Regions from separate parts of the Pseudocitrobacter sp. 2023LY-00077 genome, predicted to be linked through region 2. Evidence: predicted binding sites of a transcription regulator. Region 2 holds the regulator's gene; each other region holds the start of a gene.

Region 1 (3,282 bases), on a different contig from region 2:
CAGGAAGCAACTACCGGTACTAACCCCGACCGGGCAACCATTGCCACGCGTAGAGAGCAGATATCCCTCAGTAGACTGATAGAGGTTTGGCGCTTTAAACGCCCGCGCGATCCCCGCTTTCAGGGTGAACATATCGCCTAAGCCCTGCGAAATATTCAGGCTCGGGCTCCAGTTGGCTCCAAAAGTGTTGTGATAATCAAAACGCAAACCGGGCAGAACCTGGGTGCTGTCCGTCGCGGCAATGTTATCTTCAAAATAGAGAGAGCTGATGGTTGAACTGTTTTTGCTGCTGCGGTCGCTGGCGCTGCCCGAGACATTACCCACCGTTACGCCCGTGCTATCTGTCGCCGTCATCGAGGCAGGATCGTTCAATTCATCACGGTTCCACTCCGCGCCCAGCGTGACGGTTTGATCCACCAGCAACTGGAGCGGGAAGTTCACTTCGCCACCGGCACGATAGCTTTCGAGACGGCTGGTTGAATAATCATCACTGTTGATCATCCCTTCCACTTTACCGGTGGAGCCTTCATCCAGACGCGTGTTGTTGGTCTTTTCGTAGTTGAAATTGAGTTTCGACGTTCCCCAGTCCCAGATGCCGTTGTAAGTGATGCCGTAGTTCTGGCGGTACATGCGGTTGGTTTCGTCACCATACAGCGTCTGCACTAACCCGCCTGGGCTGACGTTGCTGTTGCTGTACTGAGTATCGCCCGCGTAGATATTCCCCTGGCGACTATAGCCATAGCTGAAGTCGACAATCTGCAACGGGGTAATTTTCCACGATACGACTGCGTTGATATCTTTATTACGCACGCCTTCACGCCCCGCAGCAGCGGAACCGTTCTGGGCGGTATTGATGTCATAGGCATCAGCGTCCGTTTTGTTCAGATTGCCGTACAGACGCATGGTCAGCGCATCTCCGGCCAGCGGTCCGCTCAGGTTAAAGTTAGCGCGTTTGGTCGCGCCTTCTTTGCTGTCTTCCGGCTGATTGGTGAACAGAGAGAGCGAGCCGTGCCAGTCGTTAGTCGGACGTTTAGTGATAATATTCACCACCCCACCCGCCGCACCGGAACCATAGCGCGCCGCCGCCGGGCCACGAATCACTTCAATGCGCTCGACCATTTCCGCCGGAACCCAGTTGGTATCACCGCGCGTATCACGTTCCCCGCGCCAGCTGTAACGCACAGAGTTACGCGATGTCACCGGTACGCCATCAACCATAATCAGGGTGTTTTCCGGCCCCATGCCACGGATATCGATCTGGCGGTTGTTGCCACGGCTACCACTGGCACTGTTTCCCGTCAGGTTAACGCCAGGCATTTTGCGGATGATGTCGGAGAGGTCGTTCACCGGCGGGCTTTTCTGGATATCTTCAGCGGTGATGGTAGAGACGCCTGGCTGCTGCTTGAGCTCCTGCTCAGCGGTAACAATCATGGTTTCGTTATCGGCAAGCGATTCTGTCGGCTCCTCGTTGGCGGCCCACGCGGTGGTACTCAGCAGGCTGGCTAAAAAGAGAGCAATTGGTTTTTTTCGTGTTGTTACAGAAGTATACATTCCATCATTCCCTGTCATGAATCATAAAATCAAGTGCGCATACTAATGATAATTATTCGCATTTCACATATGATTCATGGAATCTCCTTCACATCTCCTTTTTTGCGTAAGAAACAATCAAATCGATAGATTTTGTGAAGGCGGGATGTCAGGCACAAAAAAACCGGGCAAACATTACTGTTTGCCCGGTTTGATAATCAGAAGAGTGATTAACCGTTACTGCGGCTTCCCCCACCACGACGCGGGTTGCTCACCTGGCTATGGCGTTTCACCGCGCGGCGAATCTGATTCGCCTTCATGCGACGTCTGTCTTTCTCAACAGCCACTTTTGATGCCGTTTCAGGTGGCAGTTCAACCAGCTCACGCAGGTAGTTGGTCTGCGCCAGATCGAGTTCGGTATAGCCACCGCGCGGCAGGCCTTTTGGCAGCGGGATATCGCCGTAGCGAACGCGGATAAGGCGGCTAACCTGCACGCCAACGGCTTCCCAAAGACGACGCACTTCGCGGTTACGGCCTTCCGTCAGTGTCACGTTGTACCACTGGTTGATGCCTTCCCCACCGGTAAACTTGATGGTTTTAAACGCCGCCGGGCCATCTTCTAGCTGTACGCCACGAGAAAGCTCGCGAACTTTGCTGTCATCAATCTGGCCGAACACGCGCACCGCGTATTCACGTTCAACTTCACGGCTTGGGTGCATCAGGCGGTTTGCCAGTTCACCATCGGTGGTGAACAGCAGCAGGCCGCAGGTGTTGACGTCCAGACGACCGACGGCAATCCAGCGCGCGCCGCGCAGTTTTGGCAGACGATCGAATACGGTTGGGCGACCTTCAGGGTCGTTACGCGTACAGAGTTCACCTTCCGGCTTGTAATAAGCCAGAACGCGACAAATTTGTTCTACGGATTCTTTAACGGAAATCAGATGGCCATCAATACGAATTTTAAGGCCAGGGATCACTTCAACGCGATCGCCGAGTTTGGCGATTTTGCCGTCGACGCTCACGCGCCCAGCTTCAATAATCGCTTCGATTTCACGACGGGAGCCGTGGCCGGCACGCGCCAGCACTTTTTGCAGTTTTTCGCTTTTATCGCTCATAGAGCTTCCTTCCGGTGTCGCCTTCACAGGCGTCTGGGTATACTTTCAAAAACAATGCGTTGAGTTCAGTTAAACCCTAACTCATTGAAAGGTATCTTTTACACGTCAAATGGCGCACCACGTGCGCCATAACAATAATTCGTGGCCGCGTATCTTACATGAATTTCTGATGAAAAGATTCATCTGGTTTATTCACGTTTACAGGAACGGCTTCACATCGCCCACGCCTTCACGCAGCACCACTGGCGCGTCGTCAGTTAAATCAATGACCGTGGTCGGCTGTTGGCCCAGATAACCACCATGAATAATCAAATCGACCACTTTTTCCAGACGGTCTTTAATCTCTTCCGGATCGGATTCGGTAAATTCGCTGCCCGGTAGCATCAGGGAGGTCGAAAGCATTGGCTCGCCTAATACTTCCAGCAATGCCTGGGCGATGGGGTTAGACGGCACGCGCATGCCGATGGTTTTACGCTTTTCCTGCAACAGACGGCGCGGCACCTCTTTCGTCCCTTTCAGGATGAAGGTGTAATTGCCCGGCGTGTTGTTTTTCATCAGGCGAAACGCCACGTTATCGACGTAAGAATAGGTCGACAGTTCGGACAAGTCGCGGCACATCAGCGTAAAGTTGTGGCCA
Region 2 (3,282 bases):
TCTCGCAATTCCCACAGGCGCGTGCGCACGTCATTGCAGGCGCTGGCCACTGGGTGCATGCGGAAAAACCGGACGCGGTGCTGCGCGCCATCCGCCGATATTTAGCAGACTGATTAAAAACTCAACGACCGCGCGCCATTATGGCCGTGGTCGTTGGCGTGTCGGTTGCACTGATGTATGATTGCGCGCTGTCTGCACCGGGCGTTTCCCGGTAGCTTGTTTCCCCGAAGTCACTCTGAATCATGGCAAAAGAACAAACGGACCGAACGACAATTGATTTGTTCGCAAATGAGCGTCGGCCGGGAAGACCCAAAACCAATCCGCTTTCGCGTGACGAACAGCTGCGCATCAATAAGCGTAATCAATTAAAACGCGATAAAGTTCGCGGTTTGAAGCGCGTCGAGCTGAAACTCAATAACGATGCGGTAGATGCCCTGAACGAACTGGCAACCGCGCGCGATATGAGTCGCAGTGAGCTTATCGAAGAGATTCTGATGAGCCAGTTAGCCCTGCTTCGCGCGCAGGAAAAGCTCTGAAAATTTCATAAAATCCCGCTTTCATGTAGCAGAGTGTGCAGTCCGGTACGATTGCTGATTCCGCACCCTTCTCTGTTCTGCTATGATTGCCCTTATCTGTGGGCAATACGCCACCACCATATCATTAAGTTTCAAGAGGTTATTTAACTCATGGCAATCGTTGGCATTTTCTTTGGTAGCGACACCGGCAATACCGAAAATATTGCAAAAATGATTCAGAAACAGCTTGGTAAAGACGTTGCCGACGTGCATGACATTGCCAAGAGCAGCAAAGAAGACCTGGCTGCATTCGACATTCTGCTGCTGGGTATCCCTACCTGGTACTACGGTGAAGCCCAGTGCGACTGGGACGATTTCTTCCCGACGCTGGAAGAAGTTGATTTCAATGGCAAACTGGTTGCACTGTTCGGCTGCGGCGACCAGGAAGACTATGCGGAATACTTCTGTGATGCGCTGGGCACTATCCGCGACATCATCGAACCGCGCGGTGCGACCATCGTCGGCCACTGGCCAACAGCGGGTTACCACTTCGAAGCCTCTAAAGGCCTGGCCGATGACGACCACTTCGTAGGTCTGGCTATTGATGAAGATCGTCAGCCGGAACTGACCGCTGAACGTGTAGAAAAATGGGTAAAACAGATTTCTGAAGAGCTGCATCTGGAAGAGATCAAAAACGCCTGATTCTTGATGCGGCGTGACTTTTCAAATCACGCCGCATTAATAGGTAGAAGCAATCAAAATAATAGCTACAATTTTTTAACTTTTGAGCGTAAATCTGTACAATATCTTCTGAATTTAGCGAGTTTGCTGGTCAAGCCTCGTTTTCGAAATCTTTATTCGCCCAGGTCTTGCTGTTTTCATTTAGAAGGCGTCATTCTATAATGAGACGCATTACACTCGGTGCACTCTCTGTGATACTTCCGCGTTTGGAAGTCAATCGTTTAGCAACAGGACAGATTCCGCATGACTGACAACAATACCGCATTAAAGAAGGCTGGCCTGAAAGTCACACTTCCCCGGTTAAAGATCCTGGAAGTGCTTCAGGAACCAGACAATCACCATGTCAGCGCGGAAGACTTATACAAACGCCTGATCGACATGGGTGAAGAGATTGGTCTGGCGACCGTCTACCGCGTTCTGAACCAGTTTGATGACGCGGGCATTGTCACGCGCCATAATTTTGAAGGTGGCAAGTCCGTTTTCGAACTGACTCAACAACACCATCACGATCACCTGATCTGCCTCGACTGCGGCAAGGTTATCGAATTCAGCGATGATTCCATCGAAGCTCGTCAGCGTGAAATTGCCGCGAAACACGGTATCCGCCTAACCAACCACAGCCTGTACCTGTATGGTCACTGTGCTGAGGGCGACTGCCGCGAAGATGAACACGCGCACGATGGCGTAGAGAAGTAATTTCTTCGAGATTCTGAAAAGCCAACCTTCGGGTTGGCTTTTTTATTGCCTCTGTAAAGACAAAAAAAGCCGGAGACGCTTTAGGTCCCCGGCTCTGTGCAGGCCTTATTGTCTTACTTTGTCGTGTTATTACTGCGAATTTCCTGCCAGATTAACCCGCAATCTTTCTTCACGGCCTGATCGTTACCGGTTTTTCTCGCCAGAATGCACGCCTGATAATCGCTTACCCGCACGGTCTCCTGATTGGCAAACTGCTGGTGCGCCTTCTCCTGCTTCAGCACGTTCAGCACCTGCTGGCAGGCTTCGATTTTTTCCGGCGAGCCTTCTGCGGTGTTGATACAGGCGCTATAGGCATCTTTTAAACGCGTATCTTCTTTTGGTGCTTCAGACTGAGCGCAGCCCGCCAGCGCCGCGACCAGCGCAGCAATCATCACTATTTTTTTCATGTTATTAGCCTTATACGACACGGCGGGCTCTGCGGCCCGCCTGAATACTTATCAGAAGATGGTGAACGGTGCGATAACCATAAATTTCACGTCACGTTCATCCTGGAAGATGTTGCCGTAACCACCGCTCCAGCTCGGGATATCCGAGTGGTTGTCGTACTGGGTGAAGTGCAGTTTTAACAGAGTACCTTTCGCGCGCCCTTCCTGTACGGTGTATGCCACATCGAAGCTGTAAGAAGACTCTTCGATAGTTTTGTTTTTGTCGTAGTACGCGTCCGGGTTGATCTGCCAGGTAGACGGTTTGGCATCCCAGGCGTAGACGTATGATGCACCTACAGCCCAGCCCGGCAGGTTCCAGTTCTTCAGGTCATACATCGCACCGAAGAACACCGCTTTTTCGCCGTTGGCGTTGAAGTCAGAACGGTTATCCCACCACACATCGAGGCGACCGTTTGAGGAGGCGTAGGTTGGCGTCATACGCTGCAGGAAGTAGCCCTGCTGGCCTTCAGCCTTAACCCAGGTCCCTTCCAGACGCAGGTCAACCTGCCCCACTTTGTAACCGAAGGTCAGCGCCTGCAACCACGCGGTGCCGTCATAAATATCGTTTACGGTGCGGTCATCCACTTTATCGCGGGTACCGTAGAACTGATAGCTGGTAGACAGCGGGCTACCGGCGATATCAAATTTGTAGCTGGCTTTGGCAAAGTACTGATCGACATAGCCTTCCGCCTGACCAAATGCCGCTTCCAGCACCAGGTCATTTTTGAAGTCATATTTCATACCGATGGAGTGCAGATAATCGACTTTCGTGCGCTTATCGTTCTGGTAGAAATTATCCATTTCGATATGCCATGGGGCCTTATATTCATTGGTCCACATGTAGG
Region 3 (3,282 bases), on a different contig from region 2:
TGAATTTAGCGAGCTGGTGCTGGTCTGGCGCGGAAACGGCCTGCATATGCTCAACGATCGCCCTTATCGCATCACGCGGGGCGATCTCTTCTACATCCGCGCGGAAGATAAACACTCCTACGCCTCAGTTAACGATCTGGTTTTACAGAATATTATCTACTGTCCCGAGCGGCTGAAGCTTAATCTGGACTGGCAAAACTACCTGCCCGGCCTGAACGGCAGCGCCTGGACGCCGCACTGGCGCATTGGCAGCAGCGGAATGACCCAGACGCGGCAAATCATCACCCAACTGGAACACGAAAGCCGCAAAGATGAACCGCTGGCGAATGAAATGGCCGAGCTGCTTTTTGCCCAACTGGTGGTCTCATTCAAACGTTATCGCTACGCCACCGATAATCTGGAAGCGACGCAAAGCGAAGCGATGCTCGACCGATTGCTGAGTGCGCTTGCCGGAAGCCTGAACCGCCCTTTCTCGCTGGATCTCTTTTGTTCGCAGGAAGGTTGCAGCGAACGCGCGCTGCGTCAGCAGTTTCGCCAACAGACAGGCATGACCGTGAATCACTATCTGCGTCAGTTACGCATCTGCCACGCGCAGTATTTGTTGCAGCATACAGATTTGATGATCGGAGAGGTGGCGATGCAGTGCGGTTTTGAGGACAGTAACTACTTTTCGGTGGTGTTTAACCGCGAGGTGGGGATGACGCCAGGTCAGTGGCGTCATCGTACCGGAGTGGTTGCCTGATTAGCTGGCCATACCCAGCCCAACAATATTCGCCGCGATGATAATCACCACGCAGCCGACGCTCAGCACGCCGACCGGACGGCGACCTGCATTGGTCCACTCTTTCAGTACCAGCCCAACCAGACCTCCGCACAGCACGTAGAAGCTCATGTGCAACATCCAGCTGATGTATTCATACTGCGCCGGAATTTTGGCGTGGCCCCAGGCGTAGAAGAAGAACTGCAAATACCACATCAGGCCGCCCAACGCGGAGAGCAATACGTTGGTGATGATCAGCGGTTTTGCCAGCGAGAAGTCAGCTTTTACCGACAGGGTTTTAACTTTTGCCAGACGAATGAAGCAGAAACCGAGGTTAATCAGCGCGCCGCCGCCCATGATAACGACGTAGCTAGGCAGCGCGACGTAGAGCGGGTCAACGCCCAGCGCAGCCGCCGCTTCGTGCATCGGTTTTGCAGCACTCATCGCGAATGACATCCCCGCTGAGAAGATGCCACACATCACTGCCAGCACCAGCCCTTTCTTGAGGTTGAAGTCTTCCGCTTTAATGCCCATGTTGCGCTCTTTCAACTGGCCCGCGCGGGTGACGATGCCCACGCCGATCAGCGCAACCAGCACGCCCAGCAGCGTCATGCGGCCGCCTTTGGTGTTAATCAGCACATCAAAGTTACCGTTCAGAATCGGCGTCATTAGCGTGCCAACAATCAGCGTAATGCCAATCGCAATCCCGATGCCCATCGACATGCCGAGATAGCGCATCGTCAGGCCATAGTTGATATTGCCGATGCCCCACATCGCGCCGAAGAGAAAGACCGGCATCAGGGTTGAGGCGCTAAATGAGCCGTAATAGGCCCAGAAATTGGGTAACAGCAGGGCACTGATTGTCCAGGGGAGAATAAGCCACGATACGGTGCCGCCAACGGACCACATCGTCTCCCAGGACCAGTGTTTGACCTTCTTGAAGGGGGCATAGAAACAGGCTGCACTGGCTGCGCCTATCAAATGCCAAAAAATGCCCATCATAATCGCATTATTCATTATTGTTTCCTCAACGGGTTGTTGTTGGTTCAGGCTTCCTGCCAACCCATTGAGCTTAAAAAGTATGCGATTTAATAACCTTCCGGTAATTGCCACTGAGATTCAAAAAATGACCATCAGAGCAAAGTCGTAGTGAGTGGCTTCACACTTTTACATTCTGTGTAAAAAGCGAGGCGGTTGTGCCTTTTTCATTGATAGGCAACGCGTTTATGACCTGTAAGCCCCGTAAAATCAGTCACATAACAAAAAGTTATAACCTTATAAAAACTACGGCATTGATAATCATTTTCAATATCATTTAATTAACTATAATGAACCAACTGCTTACGCGGCGTTAACACTTTGCCGCCCGACAATAATGGAGAAGATTATGAGCTATACCCTGCCATCACTGCCTTATGCATACGATGCCCTGGAACCGCACTTCGATAAGCAGACGATGGAAATCCATCACACTAAACACCACCAGACCTACGTGAACAACGCGAATACCGCGCTGGAAAGCCTGCCGGAGTTCGCTTCCCTGTCTGCTGAAGAACTGATCACCAAACTGGACCAAATCCCGGCTGAAAAAAGAACGTTCCTGCGCAACAACGCCGGCGGCCACGCTAACCACAGCCTGTTCTGGAAAGGCCTGAAAAAAGGCACCACCCTGCAGGGTGATCTGAAAGCGGCTATCGAGCGCGATTTCGGTTCCGTTGACAAATTCAAAGAAGAATTCGAAAAAGCGGCTGCAACCCGTTTCGGTTCCGGTTGGGCATGGCTGGTGCTGAAAGGCGACAAACTGGCTGTTGTTTCTACCGCTAACCAGGATTCCCCGCTGATGGGTGAAGCTATCTCTGGCGCATCTGGCTTCCCGATTGTGGGCCTGGACGTTTGGGAACACGCTTACTACCTGAAATTCCAGAACCGCCGCCCGGACTACATCAAAGAGTTCTGGAACGTGGTGAACTGGGACGAAGCTGCTGCACGTTTCGCGGCTAAAAAATAAGTTTTTATCCATAGCCTTGCCGTAAGGTGAGGTATGAAAGCCCCCGTTGGGTAAGCCTGCGGGGGCTTTTTTTATCAGGAACTCATCTAAGAAACGCGATCCCGCAAAAAATGAAATATTGTTTTAATTTGTATGTTGGATCACTTTTATTCGTACGATGAATGTCTAGCATCTCATCATCGAAGACGAGTTTTTCAGCCGTTTCAGGAAAACCCGCCAGGCAAAAAATTAGCGATCCTGGATGAGGATGATGACGATGCAAATTAAACGTGCGATAGAAAAAATTCCTGGCGGCATGATGCTGGTGCCACTGTTTTTAGGGGCGCTTTGCCACACTTTCTCTCCGGGCGCGGGTAAATATTTTGGCTCGTTCACCAATGGGATGATCACCGGAACGGTACCGATCCTGGCGGTATGGTTTTTCTGTATGGGCGCCTCCATCAAACTCAGCGCGACCGGTACGGTGCTGCGTAAATCGGGTACGCTGGTCATCACCAAAATTCTGGTCGCCTGG

What was found. Region 2 encodes Fur, which represses iron uptake genes when iron is present. Its sites were predicted from a motif close to ATAATAATGAGAACNACTATCAA; they were not measured.
Region 1: ACWWFX_RS16105 (TonB-dependent siderophore receptor) is a predicted target of Fur. The motif match lies at 1,591-1,613, and genes of this name have one in related genera.
Region 3: sodA (superoxide dismutase [Mn]) is a predicted target of Fur. The motif match lies at 2,053-2,075, and genes of this name have one in related genera.

Annotation. Positions count from the first base shown of each region.
Region 1 covers NZ_JBSPEI010000012.1:11,563-14,844, reverse strand. Annotated here, with positions in the region: gene ACWWFX_RS16105 (TonB-dependent siderophore receptor) at 1-1,551, opposite strand, end outside; gene rluB (23S rRNA pseudouridine(2605) synthase RluB) at 1,761-2,645, opposite strand; gene ACWWFX_RS16095 (L-threonylcarbamoyladenylate synthase) at 2,844-3,282, opposite strand, start outside.
Region 2 covers NZ_JBSPEI010000007.1:154,162-157,443, reverse strand. Annotated here, with positions in the region: gene ybfF (esterase) at 1-113, shown strand, start outside; gene ybfE (LexA regulated protein) at 243-536, shown strand; gene fldA (flavodoxin FldA) at 687-1,217, shown strand; gene fur (ferric iron uptake transcriptional regulator) at 1,500-1,952, shown strand; gene chiQ (ChiQ/YbfN family lipoprotein) at 2,066-2,398, opposite strand; gene chiP (chitoporin ChiP) at 2,450-3,282, opposite strand, start outside.
Region 3 covers NZ_JBSPEI010000020.1:58,859-62,140, forward strand. Annotated here, with positions in the region: gene rhaR (HTH-type transcriptional activator RhaR) at 1-742, shown strand, start outside; gene rhaT (L-rhamnose/proton symporter RhaT) at 743-1,777, opposite strand; gene sodA (superoxide dismutase [Mn]) at 2,148-2,768, shown strand; gene kdgT (2-keto-3-deoxygluconate transporter) at 3,025-3,282, shown strand, end outside.